Regions from separate parts of the Mesorhizobium sp. CO1-1-8 genome, predicted to be linked through region 2. Evidence: riboswitches for the same ligand, from Rfam matches in the RefSeq annotation. Region 2 holds a riboswitch; each other region holds the start of a gene.

Region 1 (5,485 bases), on a different contig from region 2:
TCCATCCGCCGATCAGCGAGGCGGTGCTGAAGGCGTTTCCGGATGCCGATCTGCTCTACGGCAAGCCGATGCCGATCGGCGCGGCGAGAGCGGCGCTGGTGAAAGCTGACGCCGGCTGGTCGCGTGTCTGCTGGCTGATCGACAGCGAGGAGAGACTGGCGGAATATGGCGCCCTCGCTGACGAACTCGGCATCGGCCTGCGCATCGCTTTCGAGATCGATGTAGGGCTGCACCGCGGCGGCTTTGCCGATCCCGAAGCCTTGTCGAAGGCAGTGAGCGCTTTGCCATCCCACAAACGGCTGCATTGCGAAGGCGTCATGGCCTACGAGGCGCATGCGCCGCTCATTCCCGGCCTTTTCGGCGGACCGACGAGAGCCTTGGCAAAGGCGTCGGCGCAGGCTGCGGCGTTCGTCGCCTGTCTCGGCGCCGACCAGCGCCGTATCCTCAACATCGGCGGCAGCAAGACCGCGCTGCTTCATCATGGCGGCGCGGCCAACGAGGTGTCGATGGGCTCGGCCTTCGTGCTGCCCAGCGATTTCGATACGCCAGGCCTGGAAGGCTTCCAGCCGGCGGCCTTTATCGCCACGCCGATGCTGAAAATGGTCGAGCCGATGCTGCCCGGTCCGCCGGCCGTCACCCGCCTGCTGCAGGCGCTCGGCCGGTTTCCGCGCAAGGGCTGCTATCTCTATGGCGGCAAGTGGATGGCCGAGCCGGTGTTCCCCGAAGGTATGAAGGCGAACGGCCTGCTCGGCCTGTCCTCCAACCAGCAATTCATGGGCTTGCCCGCCGACGCGACCGCAAAGCCCGGCGACTACGCGTTTCTAAGGCCGACGCAGAGCGAAGCCGTGCTGCAGCAGTTCGGGTCGATCGTCGTGTTTTCCGGCGGCAGGATCAGCGAGCGCTGGCCGGCGCTGCCGATGGCGTGATCGCCTACGCCTTCACCGGTATCCAGATCTCCAGCCCGCCATTGCCGCTGTGGGCATCGAACTCCGGTCCATAGCGCTCGAATTCCGGCGCGTCCGCGATCTCATGCCCGGAGGCCGGCAGCCATTTGTTCCAGATCGTATTGACCGTACGGCGGATGGTCGAGATGTGTTCGCGGTGGGCAAAGATCGCATATTTCTGCGCCGGCACCCGGGCCCGGCTGAATTCCTTGGGCAGGTCGGAAAAGTCCGACACTTCGACGCCGGCGATGTAGTCGAAATTGCCGGCATCGTCGCCGTTGACACAGACACCATAGGCGACGTCGCCTGTCTCGCCCGGAATGTTGCCGATATAGGGGCCGAAGCGCTGCCATTGCATCGGAATGGCAGCGCTGCTTTCGCAGCTGTAGCGTTCGCCGAGGCCGGCAATCAGGAACGGCCGGCTGGTCTCGAAACGCGGTGGTTCGAGATTGGTGAGGAAGGACTGGTCCATCAGGATCGGCTCCACGAGATCGAGCTTGTCGAGTGTGCCTTGCGCGCGCACCAGTTCCGGCGTGGTGCCGAACTGATCGCGGAAGGCGCGGGTGAACGCCTCATGCGAGTTGTAGCCGGCGTCGAGCGCGACGGCGAGGATGTCGGGCGCCCCGCCGGCCAGCTTGCGCGCCGCCTCGGTCAGCCGGCGTGAGCGCATGTAGCCCATCACCGAGCGGCCCGTGGCAGCGCCGAAAGCCCGCGTCACATGAAAACGCGACACGCCGCTGCTTTGCGCGACATCCTCGAGTGTAACAGCCTCCGGCAGATGACTTTCGACGAACCACAGCGCTCTCTCGGTCGGGTTCATTTTGCTCCTCGCATTGGCCAGATCATCCTGCCGTTTCCTGGCGCGGCCAATTTGATCGAAATTGCGCATCCCGCGCAATCGCACCGATCCCGTCACAGTCGCACACCGATCTGGCCAGCGTTCGAGCGCCCCTTGCCGCCGACGAGCCAAATTCGGCAGGCTTCGCTTGACAGCGCCAGGCGGGGTCTTCTACGTAAGTAATGTTATTACATATCGAGACTGTGAAATGCCTGTTCCCATAGCTGGTCCGCCACTTCGTCCGAGAAACCCATTGCGAAGCGATGGGTGGAAATCTAGGCTAAGGCCGTGATGGTCCCCGAGTCGAAAGGCGAGGGGTGAAAAGGGAACACGGTGAGATCCCCAGGGGTCGAGGCCGTGGCTGCCCCCGCAACTGTAAGCGGCGAGCAAAATCCGTGAATGCCACTGGCCGGCAAGGCTGGGAAGGCAGGATGGCGCAACGACCCGCGAGCCAGGAGACCTGCCATCACGGAGTTGACCGGACGGGGTGTGCCGGGAGGAAACGCGATCCCGGTCTTGTCGGCCGCTTCGCCAGCTTCCTTCCGTCGCCAGTTTTGGAAAGTGACGGAAAGTTGGACGGCTCCATCCATCGCATCATCGCATGCACGCTTTGCCATCCCGGCAATCCGGCGGGCAGCAGCCAATGACCGCAGCGCTTCTCGAAGCACATAATCTCTACGCCATGGCGAATGGGCGGGATCTGGTTCAGGCGGTCAGCCTGTCGGTGGCATCAGGCGACCGCCTCGCCATCATTGGTCCCAATGGCGCCGGCAAGACGACGCTGCTGCGCATGCTGTCGGGCATGCTGCGGCCAAGTTCCGGCGAGGTGAGGCTCGGCGGGCGCCGGCTGGACAGGATTTCGGCCGCCGAGCGGGCGTTGCATATCGCCGTTGTCGGCCAGACCGACCAGCCCGATCCGCGGCTGGCGGTGATCGACTATGTCGAGCTCGGCCGGGTCCCGCACACCGGGTTGAAGCGCAGGAGCGAGGAACGCGACATTGTCGTCGATGCGCTGTGCCGGACCGGCCTGCTGCCGCTGCTTGGCCGCACCATCGGCTCCCTGTCGGGCGGCGAGCGCCAGCGCGCCCAACTGGCGCGTGCCATCGCCCAGCAGCCAAAAATCCTGTTCCTCGACGAGCCGACCAACCATCTCGACCCGCGCGCCCGCGGCGAACTGCTTGACCTCGTGGCCGGCTTCGAGACGACGGTGATCGCGGTGCTGCACGATCTGGCGCTGGTTGCGCCTTTCGCCACCAGGGTGGCGGTGATGAACCATGCCCGTCTGCAAGCGCTCGCCGCACCGCGCGAAGCGCTGGCCCAAAAGCTGATCCGCGAGATTTTCGGCATCGATGTGCTGCGTCTGCGCCATCCGACCGAAGACCGCGAACTGACGGTGTTCGATGTGCCGAACCGTGCCGCGCCGCCATCCTGATTGAAGCCGTTCCGCAGTCGACCCGATCCCATCCACAAGGAGCAACACCCGTGACACGCCTGGCCTTTTCGCTTGCCTTCTCGCTGCTGGCCTCGACAGCCCTGGCCTTCCCGGTGACCGTCGATAGCTGCGGCAAGCCGCTGACCTTCGACGCGCCGCCGAAGCGCGCCGTCATCCACGATCTCAACATGGCCGAGATGGCTTTCGCACTGAACCTGCAGCCGTCGATCGTCGGCCTGACCGGCATCACCGGCTGGTACAAGGTCGGTCCCGAATTCACGACCGAGCAGGGTTCGATCCCGGAGCTGGCGCCGAAATACCCGACGCTCGAAAACCTCGTCGCCGTCGAGCCCGATTTCTTCTTCGCCGGCTGGTATTACGGCATGAAGCCCGGCGGCGAGGTGACGCCGGACACGCTGGCCCCGCATGGCGTCAAGACGCTGGTGCTGACGGAAAGCTGCGTCCATCTCGACAAGAGCCGCCCCGCCGCCTCGATGGACCTGCTCTATGGCGACGTCGAAAAGCTGGGCAAGATTTTCGGCAAGGAAGCAGAGGCTGAAAAGCTTCTCTCCGGCTGGAAGACGCAGCTCGCCGAGATTACCGCCAAGGTCGGCGACCGTAAGGGAACGCGGGTGTTCCTCTACGATTCCGGCGAGGACAAGCCGTTCACCGCAGGCAAGTTCGCCATCCCCAGCGCCATGATCACTGCCGCCGGCGGCGATAACATCATGGCCGACATGGACACCAGCTGGGGCAACACGGACTGGGAAACGGTGGCGTCGCGCAATCCGCAATTCCTCATCCTGCTCGATTACCAGGACGGCGGCGGCTACAAGAAGCTGCTCGATTTCCTGAAGGCGCATCCGGCGATGAAAGAGACGGACGCGGTCAAGAACGGACGCTTCGTCGCATTGCGCTACGCCGAACTGACGCCCGGACCAGCCAACATCGAAGCGATCGACAAGATCGCCAAGGCGATGCATCCGGAAGCGTTTTGATGCCTGTCGCCCAAAAGTGCGCAGCGGTTTTGGGGCAACGACATGCATGAACAAAAGACTCTGGAAGGGCGTCGCGCGCATCCTGACAGATGTGACGCATTTCCAGGCTTGCGCCATCCGTCATTTGCGCTGGCCATGCTGGCGGGGGCGGCGGCGATCGCCGCTCTCGCTCTGCTGTCGATCGCCTATGGCTCGACGCTGATCCCGTTGACCGACGTTGTTGCAGCACTTGGCCGTGCAATCGGCTTTGGTGGGCACGACGTATCCGGGCCGGTCGGCAAGATCGTCGTCGATCTGCGGCTGCCGCGCACGATCCTGGCCGTCTGCGTCGGCGCGGGCCTCGGCGTCGTCGGCGCGTTGCTGCAGACGGTAACCCGCAACGATCTCGCCGATCCGTTCCTGTTCGGCCTGTCGTCGGGCGCCGCCGCCGGTGCCGTGTCCGTCATCACCGTCTTCGGCGACAGTTTCGGCATCTGGACGCTGCCGGTCGCGGCCTTCACCGGCGGCATCCTGGCTGCCGGTGTCGTCCTGCTGCTGGTCGCGCGGGTGAGGGGGCAAGGCCCTGAGCGGTTGATCCTTGCCGGCCTTGCCGTCTCGTTCATGTTTACCGCCTTGACCAACTATCTGGTCTTTGCCGGCGACCAGCGCGCCGCCCACTCCGTGCTGTTCTGGACGATGGGCGGCCTTGGCCTGGCGCGCTGGGACAATATCTGGTTGGGCGCGCTGGGTGCGGGCACCATTCTGGCATACGCGCTGTGGAACCACCGACGGCTTGATGCTTTCCTGGCCGGCGAAAACGCTGCCGAAAGCCTGGGCGTGCCAGTGGCGCGCATGCGCCGGATGACCTTTCTCGTCGCCGCCTTCTCGACGGCCATCCTGGTTTCGGTGGCCGGCGTCATCGGATTCGTGGGGCTGATGATCCCGCATCTGTCGCGGCCGCTGGCGGGTCCCTTGCATTTGCGCCTGGTTGCCAGCTGTGCCGTGTTCGGGGCGGTGTTGTTGCTGGCCAGCGATCTTTTGGCCCGAACGCTGCTGCCGCCGCAGGAACTGCCGATCGGCATCATCACCAGTTCGGTCGGCGCGTTCTTCGTCGTCACCATGCTGATCCGCAACCGGCTGTGATTGCGGCAGGCAGGTCGCCGGCTCAGGCTCTCAGACCGTCCAGAAATAGCGTACAATGTGGAAGAACACCGGCGCGGCGAAGACCAGGCTGTCGGTGCGGTCCATCATGCCGCCATGGCCTTCGATGAGATGGCCCCAGTCCTTGACGCCC
Region 2 (5,485 bases):
TGGCGCGCTACCTGCAATCGTTCGACAAGCACATCACCGGCCTGACGGGAACAGAAGCCGAAATCGCTGCCGTCGGGAAGGAGTACCGCATCTACTACAAGAGGGTGCCGACAGACGACGGCGACTACACAATGGACCACACGGCGACAATGTTTCTGATGGACGCCGATGGGCAGTTCGTGGGCACGATCTCCTACGGTGAGGAGATGGCGATGCGACTCCAGAAGCTACGCAAGCTCGTCGGAGCAGCAACATGAAGTCGGGCCACACCCAGATTTGCAGGCCATGGCTGGAGGTGGGCTTGACCTTCCTCATCGGCGCGGGGGCGGGCCTGGCCGTCTTTGTGTGGATCGTGACGCAATCCCCCGGATGGTCGCCTTTCTATCTCGACAACGACGGTCCGGGTGTCTTCGACGCCTTTGTGGCCGCGTGGCCGTTCGGCCAGGCCGCCATCCTCTTTCATCATGTGCTGCCCGGCATGGGCCGCGATTGAATAGGGGCGGCCGCGTCCGCGTGGCCGCCTCTTCCATCACGTTAGCAATGGCGGTCACAAGTCCGTCCTACCGGAGAATCATCGATGTCCACCGCAACGCTTGCGGCGCAGCTGGAAACCGCTGTCAGCACCCGGCTCTATCGCGCCATCTGGCGCTGGCACTTCTATGCCGGCCTCTATGTCATCCCGTTCCTGACTGTGCTCGCCTGTACCGGGCTGATCATGGTCTACGGCAACTCAATCGAAACCTTCCTCGGTGCCAAGCACTACGTAGGGCCAGGTGGCGAGCGTGCCTCTTATGAAGCACAGTCGGCGGCCGCCGTCGCCGCGATCCCCGCAGGCACGCTGAAGCTCATGGTCGTGCCACAGGAGGACGACCGAGCCACCGTTTTCATTGTTCAAGGCAACGGCAAGGACAATGTCGTCGCCGTCGATCCGCACGGGCCCAAGGTGTTGGACACGATCGCCAAGGACGACACCTGGTTCTACTGGGCCGACAACATACATGGCACCTTGCTGATGGGTGATGTTGGTGACCGGCTAATCGAAGTCGCGGCCGGTCTCGGTATCGTGCTGATCCTGACCGGTCTCTACATGTGGTGGCCGCGCAATAGCACCTCGCTCGCGCGAGCATTGTTGCCGAACCTGACGCAGGGCGGACGCAGCTTTTGGAAAAACCTGCACGTGTCGCTCGGATTCTACGTCTCGGTCGTTCTGCTTTTCTTTCTGCTCTCCGGCCTGTCATGGACCGGCATTTGGGGCGCCAAGATAGTTCAGGCCTGGAGCACGTTCCCTGCGGCCAAATGGGACAATGTCCCGCTTTCCGATAAGACCCATGCCGGCATGAACCATGGCGCGATGAAGGAAGTCCCCTGGACACTGGAGCAGACTCCAATGCCGAAGTCCGGCTCACAGGCGGGCACCGCCGGATTGGAAACGGGGACTGTCAATCTCGATACGGTTGCCGCCTACGCCCATGCCAACGGCTTTACCGAGCAGTTCCGCATCAACGCGCCGCAGGACGCGGGTGGCGTCTACACGGTTTCGGCCGACTCCATGAATGCCGACACCCATAATCCTTTTGGCGACCGTACCATCCATATCGATCGCTACAGCGGCAAGATTCTGGCCGACGTGCGCTTCGCCGACTATGGGTTGGCCGGCAAGGCGATGGCAGTCGGCATTGCCTTACACCAAGCCAATCTCGGGTGGTGGAATACTGCGCTCAACCTACTCTTTTGCCTCTCCGTCATCGCCATGGCGCTCTCGGGCGTCCTTATGTGGTGGAAGCGCAGGCCGGCGGGGCGGCTGGGCGCGCCTCTCTACCCCCGCAACTACAGGATCCCGGTAGCCGTCCTGGCGATCGCTATTGCGGTTTCCATCATCTTCCCGCTGACCGGACTGGGCATCCTGGCCTTTGCCATTATTGATTTCCTGTTGCCCAAGCGTCTGAAGGAGGCAGGTTTCCAGGCAGCGAGGGCTTGAGGACCGTCGACTGACACTCTCATTGACGAATGTGAGCTGGTAGAATGCCAGCCTCCTCGTCTCTCACTTGGTGCGCATGGTTTCCGAACGCACCCGTTCGGAAGTGGGAATGGGCAGGCCGAACCGGCCGAAACCCGACCGCCCCGCGACGTTATGCGAAGAGCAGCCTTTCGAGAAAGTCACTGGCGACCCGGTCGGGGAGCTGGGAAGACGAAAGGTCTCGGAGACGCTCGAGTCAGGAGACTGGCCGTGCGCATCGATCAACCCAAACGTCGTCGGGTGCGGCGGCAAAGGAGAACGATATGCATATCGAACCTGGACTTGTGAGCGATTCAAAGATCTGGTTGAGCTACCTCACCGCCGCTGGCGCTGGCGCCTACTCGATCAAGCTTGCCTGGCGCAGCGTGACGGAGAGCGGCCCCTTGCCACTCCTCCTGCGCAGCTTCATGACGACGGCTCTTGTATTCTGCTTTTTCGAGGTGTTGCCGCACTATTCCGTCGGCGTTTCGGAGGTGCATCTGATCCTCGGTTCGACGTTGTTTCTGATCTTTGGCGCCGCGCCTGCAGCGATCGGATTGGCCCTAGGCCTGCTGGCCCAGGGCCTGTTCTTTGCCTCGTTCGATCTCCCTCAGTACGGGATGAACATAACGACGCTGCTCGTACCGCTCTTTGGACTGACAGCCTTGGCGGGCAGGATCATCGCGCCGGCGACGCCCTATATCGACCTGAAGTACAGACAAGCCCTGGCGCTCTCGACCAGCTACCAAGCCGGTATCGTCGCATGGGTCGCATTCTGGGCGCTCTATGGACAGGGTTTCGGTGCTGACAACGTCCATTCCATTGCAGCGTTCGGCGGAGCATACATGCTGGTGATAATCGTCGAACCGCTCGCCGACCTCGCCGTTCTGGCATGCGCCAGAACTGTTGTCGCTCTGCGCGGCAGCGCTTTCATCGAACGTCGGCTCTACAATCCGGCTTGATCGATTTTACTAAAGGGGATCGTCTCCGGATTGAAATGGCGGCAGGCATTCCTGCCGCCATTTCGCGTCAATCGATTGGTCTGGTGATCCCCCCACAATGTCGAAATTTTTCTTTAGCTCCCGCCGCAACCCTGCGCATGGACTGAGTGAGAACTATGTCGATGCCTTCGCGGGGGCGGGTTAGTAGATCCACGGCACCGATGATGGTCGCGCTGGACAGTCTCGTCATTTGCCTGACACTGCTGACCCAGTATTGCGCCAGCCTGCAGGGGAAGTGGATGTGATGATGTGGGAACAGCACACGATTCTGGAAGGCAAAGTTCACGTCTATGGGCGTTGCCGCGACTTCTCCAGGACGCGGCATTCGTCTGCGGTGTTGATCGCTCACAGGATGTGGTGAGCGCTGCCGCCCGCCAGTTCGGTGATGCAGTGCGCGCCGGACGAGCCGAGTTCCGCGTCGGGACGGTCGAAAAACTGCCCTTGCCGGATGCCACATTCGACAAAGCCCTCAGCGTCCACACAGTATACTTCTGACAGAGCCTTAGAGCTGGATCCGCGGAGCTCGCACGAGTTCTCGCGCCGGGTGGGCGATTCGTGTTGGGCTTCCTTCCAAGGCGTATATGGACCGGATGAACATGCCAGAAGATATCTTTACCTCGCGCGAGCCGGACGAGGTCATTGCAGCCTTGCAAGATGCCGGGTTCAGCGACACCGAGGTACGAAGGCCGAACTCGGAAACGGAATGGCTCGTTGCGACAGGTGTGCGAAGATGAGCTGACCACGCGGAGCAAAATTCGAGCGATCCATGGCGGCTTGCCGAGGAAGATCATCGGCCGCGTTTTTTTCGATGGCATGAGTGGCGGTTCTCCGCCTCGGCTACCCAACATCCTGACCACGATCGCCGTACTTATAGGTGAGGCCAATCCGCACTTCGTTTATCGACAGATCGGCGCCGAAGGGAGTAAATATGCTTCTATCGGCACGCTCGGTCCCAAAATCGGTATAGCGATATTCAGCACGTCCAATCAGGCCATCCGTAAAAGTTAGGTGACACCCGCACCGATTGCCGATCCGGGCTAGGCATTCTCGATTCAGCGCCGCTGACAGTGTTGTCGACATCATATTTGCGAACGCAACGGTTTTGGAACCACGGCACGAATAAGGCCACCCAGCTGGCGGATTGGCTGCCAGGGAACTAACGCCTGTGAGTTCAGTCGGCTCGCTGTTTTCAACTCTTGTCAAAGCGATTTAGAGACGCGATACCGCCAGCAAGTTAGAAATGCGACAGTGATGCGCCTACCTGGCACGACCTAAGCGCCCGATCGGGCGTCAGCTGGTCGGGATTGCACAGCCCGATCGGGGGCGATCAATCTTGGCTTCTTCGGCTTTAGCTTTGAGAGCCTGTCGACGCACAGACCCGAGGAAACGGGATGCGCGACGGCCAGCTTGAGAACCGACTGGGCCAAGCTCCTGACCTCGATGGACTTGATCTTGAGCATCGGATCGGGCACGTGGTTGGTCGTCCGCGCCAGCCACCACCGGTTACATCACATAGCGGACAACCAGGAATCTGTCCGCTGCAGCCTATCATGGATATCTCTCTCTGGCTGGCGCACAAGCGGCGCGCGCTCACCCTTGCTGCCGATGGCGCCGATTTCCTTATGAACCGCGTCGCCGAGGATCTCGCCGACCGGCTGGGCGCCGTCGAGCGCAGGTTCGGCAAGGCGGCGGTGCTGTTTTGCCAGAAGCCGGCCGCGGCCGGCGTGCTCGCCGCGAGCGGCAAGGTGCAGGACATCGTCCGCGTCGAGACGGACGCGGCTTTCCTGGATGGTGCCCCCGGCTTGGTCGCGCCGCTGGAAACCGTGCCGTTCGAGCCGCAAAGCCTTGACTTGGCGGTGTCGCTTCTGTCGCTGCAGGCGATGAACGACATCCCCGGCATGTTGATCCAGATCCGCCGCGCGCTGCGGCCGGACGGACTTTTCCTCGGCGCCTTCGCCGGCGCCGGCACGCTCGGTGAGCTGCGCGAAAGCCTGCTTGCGGCCGAGATCGAGCTCTACGGCGGCGCCAGCCCGCGTGTCATCCCCTTCACCGACGTACGCGATGCCGGTGCGCTTTTACAGCGCGCCGGTCTCGCCTTGCCGGTGGCCGATGTCGAGACCGTGACGGTGCGCTATGCCAATTTGTTTGCCCTGATGGCCGATCTGCGCGCCATGGGCGAAACCAGCGCGCTGGCCGATCGCAGCCGGCGACCGGGCTCACGCAGGCTGTTTGCCCGGGCCGCGGAAATCTACGCGGAGCGTTTTTCCGACCCCGACGGCCGGATCCGGGCAAGCTTTTCGTTGGTCTGGATGTCCGGTTGGGCGCCCGATGCATCGCAGCAAAAGCCGCTGAAACCTGGTTCAGCCAAGGTCTCGCTGAAGACGGTATTGGAAAATCCTAGGGAAAGCTGAGCTGTCCGGTCAAAGCTGGAAAGGCGCTTGCTACCCAGCAGTATTTAAGTAGCCGAGATCATCATTCCGCAGCTTCC
Region 3 (5,485 bases), on a different contig from region 2:
TTCTCGATGAAGATCGGCAAAGAGAACAAGGCCGAGATCGACCGCCGCGTGCGTCAGGCCGCCGAGATCCTGCAGCTGACCAAATATCTCGACCGCCTGCCCAAGGCGATGTCGGGCGGCCAGCGCCAACGCGTCGCCATCGGCCGCGCCATCGTGCGCAATCCGAAGGTGTTCCTGTTCGACGAGCCGCTTTCGAACCTTGATGCGGCGCTGCGCGTCGCGACCCGCATAGAGATCGCCAAGCTCAAGGAATCGATGCCCAACACAACCATGATCTACGTCACCCACGATCAGGTCGAGGCGATGACGCTGGCCGACCGCATCGTGGTGCTCAAGGACGGCCATATCGAACAGGTCGGCACGCCGATGGATCTCTACAAAAAACCCGGCAATCTGTTCGTTGCCCAGTTCATCGGCTCGCCGGCCATGAACATCCTGCCGGCGACCATCGACAAGACCGGAAATCCGACCGTCGTCAGCCATGTCGGCGGGCGCAAGGCAACCGTGCCGATCACGACGCCGGCTTCGGCGAAGGGTACCGCGGTGAGTTTCGGCGTGCGGCCGGAAGACCTGATCATCTCCAGCGGCGCTGACTATCTGTTCGAGGGGACGGTCGACTATGTCGAGCAACTCGGCGAGGTGCAGCTTGTCTATGTCGACATCGGCCGCGCCGACCTGCCGCTGGTGACCAAGCTGCCCGGCAATGTCGAGGTCAAGCGCGGCTCGACATTGCGGCTGAGCGCCAATGGCGAGGACCTGCATATCTTCGACGCGGATGGACGTTCTTTCGCGTTGCATGAAGTGGAAGCAAAGGCGGCTTAACCGCAACTACCGTCAGGCACAAGAAGAGGGGCGGGCCAGGCCCGCCGCTCTTTGACTTGGAGATCGACTTCGGTTGTTAGTTGTTGCCGAAGAGGTTGCGGTCGGCACCTTGCGGAGCAGACTTCTGGGTGGTGTCACCCGACGAGTTCAGCAGCTTCTCGACGAGGCCACCGCTGTTGCGGACCGAGCTCGTATGCGCGCTGTCAATCGAAGTAACCGCAGGCTGATTGGCGCCGTTGGAGCCAAAGTTGTCGCTGCCGGCGAAGGCACTGCCGGTGATGGCCAGAACGGCGGCGGCAGCAATAAGGATCTTGTTCATTTTAGTCTCCTGAATTCTGGATTTCGCCAGGACGGCAGACACAGCTGCCGTCGGTTGCGAAATTGGTTATTAGCGACCGAAGAGGTTACGGTCGCTGCCCTGAGTGGGCGTCTGGGCAGCCGGTTCCGAGGTCCTGGTGGAAGCCGTGTACGACTGGTCCACAGCGGCGGCAGGCTGATTGGAGCCGTTCGAACCGTAGTTGTCGCTGCCCGCGAAAGCGCTGCCGGTGATGGCCAGAACGGCGGCGGCAGCAATGAGGATCTTGTTCATCTTAAGTACTCCTGAATGTCTGAATTTCGCCAGGGCGGCGGGTGAGCCCGCCGTCGACTGGGAATCGGCTGTTAGTTGTTGCCGAAGAGGTTGTGGTCAGCACCCTGGGCAGGCGCCTGAGCAGCCGGTTCCGACTTCTTGGTCGAAGCGGTGTACGAGCTGTCGACAGCAGTGGCTGCCGCGGCGTCCGAACCGTAGTGGTCGCTACCAGCGAAGGCGCTGCCGGAAATGGCCAGAAGGGCTGCGGCAGTGAGAATGATCTTTTTCATTTTTGGTACTCCAGTATCGTCTTTTTTCCGTCCGTCTAGCGGCGTGTCTTGGAAATGAAATCGCGTCGTTCGGACAGCCCCGATGTGGGAGGCCAGCCCCGTCTTTTCCAATCACGAAGTTGTTCCGTGTGGACCATGAATCCACACCTTGAAATTGTGCCAAGGGATCTAGGGATAGATTTTTCTTCTTTATATCAGCGTGTTAGGTTTAACCACCCGATGGATCACTGACTGTTTCAAAGGCCCACCGTTCACACCGTCCTGCACGCACCGTCAACAGAAACGAACCGTTCGGTTCGATTTTAGGACAAGCTAATAGTCACTTTTCGAAACCGTTAGCCTTATTTGACCTCTGCCAAGGGTCGGATTCGGGAAGATCGCAGCCGGCAATGGGCCGCCCGGAGGCGGGCTTGCTGGTCCGCGACGATCTGCGGTAACGTTTCGCATGCCGTGTCGCGCCGCATGGATACGATGTCGTTTTCATGCCGACGGCGCGCCTGCGATCGTGGTTAGATCATATCATCTCAGGTGCCGCTTCGTGACGACGAGGCGGAGAATTGGGAAGCCGGTCAGAATCCGGCGCTGCCCCCGCAACGGTGGTGGAGTTCAAGTCGCAACGGGAGACCACTGGGCAATTGCCTGGGAAGGTGTCGCGATGGTCCGCAAGGACAACTCCAGAGCCCGGAAACCAGCCCGAGATTTTAGACTCGACTGATCGCGGTGGGCGGTCAAGAGGTGGATAACGCATGTCCTGCACACAGCCGGCCTGCGCTTCAATCCTTCCTCCATCACCACCAGTTCAGTCCTTAGAAACGAGGACAGGACATGGATATCCGCAACGACATGCTGAGGCTCCTGAAGGGGCGCCGGCAAGGCTTTTCGCTGGAGCAGCCCTTCTACACCGATCCAGACTACTTCAAGCTCGACATGGAGCTGATCTGGTATCGCGACTGGCTGTTCATCGGCCATGATTGCGAACTGCCGAAGCCAGGCAGCTACATCACCGTGCAGATCGGCGACTATCCGGTCGTCCTTGTCCGCGACCAGCACGGCAAGATCAACGCCTTCCACAATTCCTGCCGCCATCGCGGCAGCCGCGTGTGCAACACGGAGAAGGGCACAGCGGCAAAGCTCGTCTGCCCGTATCACCAGTGGACCTATGAGCTGGACGGCCGCCTGCTGTTTGCCCGCCAGATGGCCGACGGTTTCGACAAGAGTGATTTCGGCCTGAAGCCGGTCGCCTGCGAGAGCGCCGGCGGCTACATCTTCATCTGCCTGGCCAAGGAACCGGCGGATTTCGCGCCAATGCGGGCGATGATCGAACCCTATCTTTTGCCACACCGGTTGCGTGAAGCAAAGATCGCCTTCGAGAGCACGATCGTCGAGAAGGGCAACTGGAAGCTGGTCTGGGAAAACAACCGCGAGTGCTATCACTGCGCCGCCAATCACCCCGAGCTGTGCAAGACTTTCCCCGAGGCTCCGACCGTGACCGGCGTCCATGGCGCCGACAGCGACCCTGAAATGGTCGCGCACTGGGCCAAATGCGAGGCATCAGGCTTGCCGAGCAAATTCCGCATAGATCCGGCAGGGCAGTACCGCGCCACCCGCGCGCCGCTGCTGCGCGATGCCGTCAGCTACACCATGACGGGAAAACGGGCGGTCCAGAAGAACCTGTCCGACAGCGTTTCAACCGACCGCATCGGTTCCTTGCTGCTCTATCACTATCCGACGACCTGGAACCATATCCTCGGCGACCACGCCGTCACCTTCCGCGTGCTGCCGATCAGTGCCACGGAAACCGCGGTGACGACGAAATGGCTCGTCCACAAGGATGCGGTCGAAGGCGTCGACTACGACCTCGCTGAGCTCACCCATGTATGGACCGAGACCAACGACCAGGACCGCCGCATCGTCGAGGAAAACGCCTTCGGCATCCTGTCGCCGGCCTATGAACCAGGCCCCTATTCGGAGCTGCATGAGGGCGGCGTGATCCAGTTCGTCGAGTGGTACGCGTCGTTCATCGGGCCGCGCCTTGTCGAAGGTGGCCGGCCGGCCTTGCGCAGCGTCGCCTAGCCCAGGGACAAGAGGATGAATGCGATGACGGACCTTGGCCTCTATCGCCATCTGGACCAGATGACGCCCTGGAACGACAGGCTGCAGGTGCTGGAAGTGATCGGCGTCAGCGACGAAGCGCCTGACGTGAAGACCTTCACCTTCCGCTCCGACAACCAGACCTGGTTCCGCTACAAACCGGGCCAGTTCGTGACGCTGGAACTGCCGACATCGGACGGGCCGCTGATGCGCACCTACACGCTGTCGTCCTCGCCATCGCGGCCGTTCTCGATCGCGGTGACGGTGAAGGCGCAGGCGGGCAGCACCGGTACGCGCTGGATGTTCGATCATCTGACACCCGGTTCGCACCTCAAGGCCTACGGGCCGACCGGCGATTTTTCGCTGCACAGCCACCCGGCGGCCAAGTATCTGTTCATTTCGGCAGGATCCGGCGTGACTCCGATGATGTCGATGCTGCGCTGGCTGAACGACTGCGCGCCATGGACCGATGTCGGCTTCGTCAACTGCGCGCGCCGCCCGGAAGAGATCATTTTCCGCAAGGAGCTCGAGCTGCTCGGCAGCCGCATGCCTGGCCTGTCGCTCGGCTTCATGATCGAGGAGCGGTCGAGCCGCGAGGGCTGGTTCGGCCATATGGGCCGCATCGACGCGATCCGGCTGCCATTGCTGGCGCCCGATTTCCGCGAGCGCGAGATCTTCTGCTGCGGCCCCGATCCCTTCATGCGCGCCGTGCGCGGCATGCTGGACGCCGCCGGCTTCGACATGGCGAAATACCATCAGGAAAGCTTTGCTGCGCCTGCCGTGGAGGAGATCCCGGCGCCGTTCTCGCCGCCGGCGGAAGACGGCGCCGCTGCTGCCGTCGAGGCCGTGACACCGATCCGGTTCTCGCTTTCCGATGTCGATGCCGAATGCGTGGCCGGCCAGACCGTGCTGCAGACGGCACGCGCCTCGGGGGTGCGGATTCCCGCCGCCTGCGAGTTCGGCCTGTGCGGCACCTGCAAGGTGAGGAAGGTCGCGGGCGATGTCGAGATGAGCCACAATGGCGGTATCCTCGATCATGAAATCGAGGACGGTTTTATCCTCGCCTGTTGCTCGAAGCCGCTTTCGGCGCTTGAAATCGAGGCCTGACCTCCAGGCACGGTCAGGGACTGTCCATGCCCGCGCAGCCTGCAGCTGCGCTCGCCTGGGCCTGCGCCATCTTGCCAAGAACCCTGCAAATGGTTAGACGCCTGCAACGGTGGGGTTGACCGTAAGGCCCGAAGATCATCTCCGCGGCCTGCTTCGGCGGGGAGCAAACATGCGACAATCCGGCATCTATGCCATTGCCAGCAAGGATATCGTCTTTGAATCCTTCGATGGCGAAGCCGTCGTTCTTGACCTGACCACCGGTAAATATTTCGGCTTCTCTGATTCAGGCAGCAGACTTTGGGATGCACTGTCGTCCGGCGTGCCTGCCTCCGAACTGGTCGGCGCCGCGACCGGAACTGGCGCCCTCGATGCCGCCGCGATTGACGGCTTTGTTTCACAATTGGTCGAATTCGGCTTGCTGGCGGCCGTAACCGATGGCGTGGCAAGACCGGTTTCCAGCGAATTTCTGGCTCAACTCGCCGCTACAAGAGAGCCCCTCAAGGTCGATATCCATGACGATCTCGCCGATCTCATCGTCGTCGATCCCATTCACGAGGTCGAGGAGCCCCTCGGCTGGCCCGCGGTGAAGCAAGCCAACTGAGGCGCC

The links. A riboswitch is a leader RNA that binds a small molecule or an ion and turns the genes downstream of it on or off. The one in region 2 is predicted to bind cobalamin.
Region 1: it holds a riboswitch for cobalamin, as region 2 does, so the genes downstream of both, LB558_RS02545 (ABC transporter ATP-binding protein) here and LB558_RS07425 (energy-coupling factor ABC transporter permease) in region 2, are expected to answer to the same signal.
Region 3: it holds a riboswitch for cobalamin, as region 2 does, so the genes downstream of both, LB558_RS14960 (aromatic ring-hydroxylating oxygenase subunit alpha) here and LB558_RS07425 (energy-coupling factor ABC transporter permease) in region 2, are expected to answer to the same signal.

The regions. Positions count from the first base shown of each region.
Region 1 is NZ_JAIUGZ010000001.1:506,056-511,540, reverse strand. It holds gene LB558_RS02555 (alanine racemase) at 1-926, shown strand, start outside; gene LB558_RS02550 (AraC family transcriptional regulator) at 931-1,764, opposite strand; cobalamin riboswitch at 2,058-2,265, shown strand; gene LB558_RS02545 (ABC transporter ATP-binding protein) at 2,426-3,214, shown strand; gene LB558_RS02540 (ABC transporter substrate-binding protein) at 3,265-4,212, shown strand; gene LB558_RS02535 (FecCD family ABC transporter permease) at 4,348-5,334, shown strand; gene LB558_RS02530 (phosphatidate cytidylyltransferase) at 5,365-5,485, opposite strand, start outside.
Region 2 is NZ_JAIUGZ010000003.1:207,001-212,485, reverse strand. It holds gene LB558_RS07440 (SCO family protein) at 1-257, shown strand, start outside; gene LB558_RS07435 (hypothetical protein) at 302-493, shown strand; gene LB558_RS07430 (PepSY-associated TM helix domain-containing protein) at 578-1,978, shown strand; cobalamin riboswitch at 2,039-2,245, shown strand; gene LB558_RS07425 (energy-coupling factor ABC transporter permease) at 2,281-2,958, shown strand; gene LB558_RS33160 (methyltransferase domain-containing protein) at 3,247-3,492, shown strand; gene LB558_RS07415 (hypothetical protein) at 3,709-4,005, shown strand; gene LB558_RS07410 (methyltransferase domain-containing protein) at 4,536-5,408, shown strand; partial or broken gene LB558_RS07405 (ISNCY family transposase) at 5,470-5,485, opposite strand, start outside.
Region 3 is NZ_JAIUGZ010000006.1:271,502-276,986, forward strand. It holds gene LB558_RS14940 (ABC transporter ATP-binding protein) at 1-822, shown strand, start outside; gene LB558_RS14945 (DUF680 domain-containing protein) at 899-1,141, opposite strand; gene LB558_RS14950 (DUF680 domain-containing protein) at 1,211-1,411, opposite strand; gene LB558_RS14955 (DUF680 domain-containing protein) at 1,483-1,680, opposite strand; cobalamin riboswitch at 2,190-2,392, shown strand; gene LB558_RS14960 (aromatic ring-hydroxylating oxygenase subunit alpha) at 2,506-3,753, shown strand; gene LB558_RS14965 (hybrid-cluster NAD(P)-dependent oxidoreductase) at 3,778-4,878, shown strand; gene LB558_RS14970 (PqqD family protein) at 5,048-5,479, shown strand.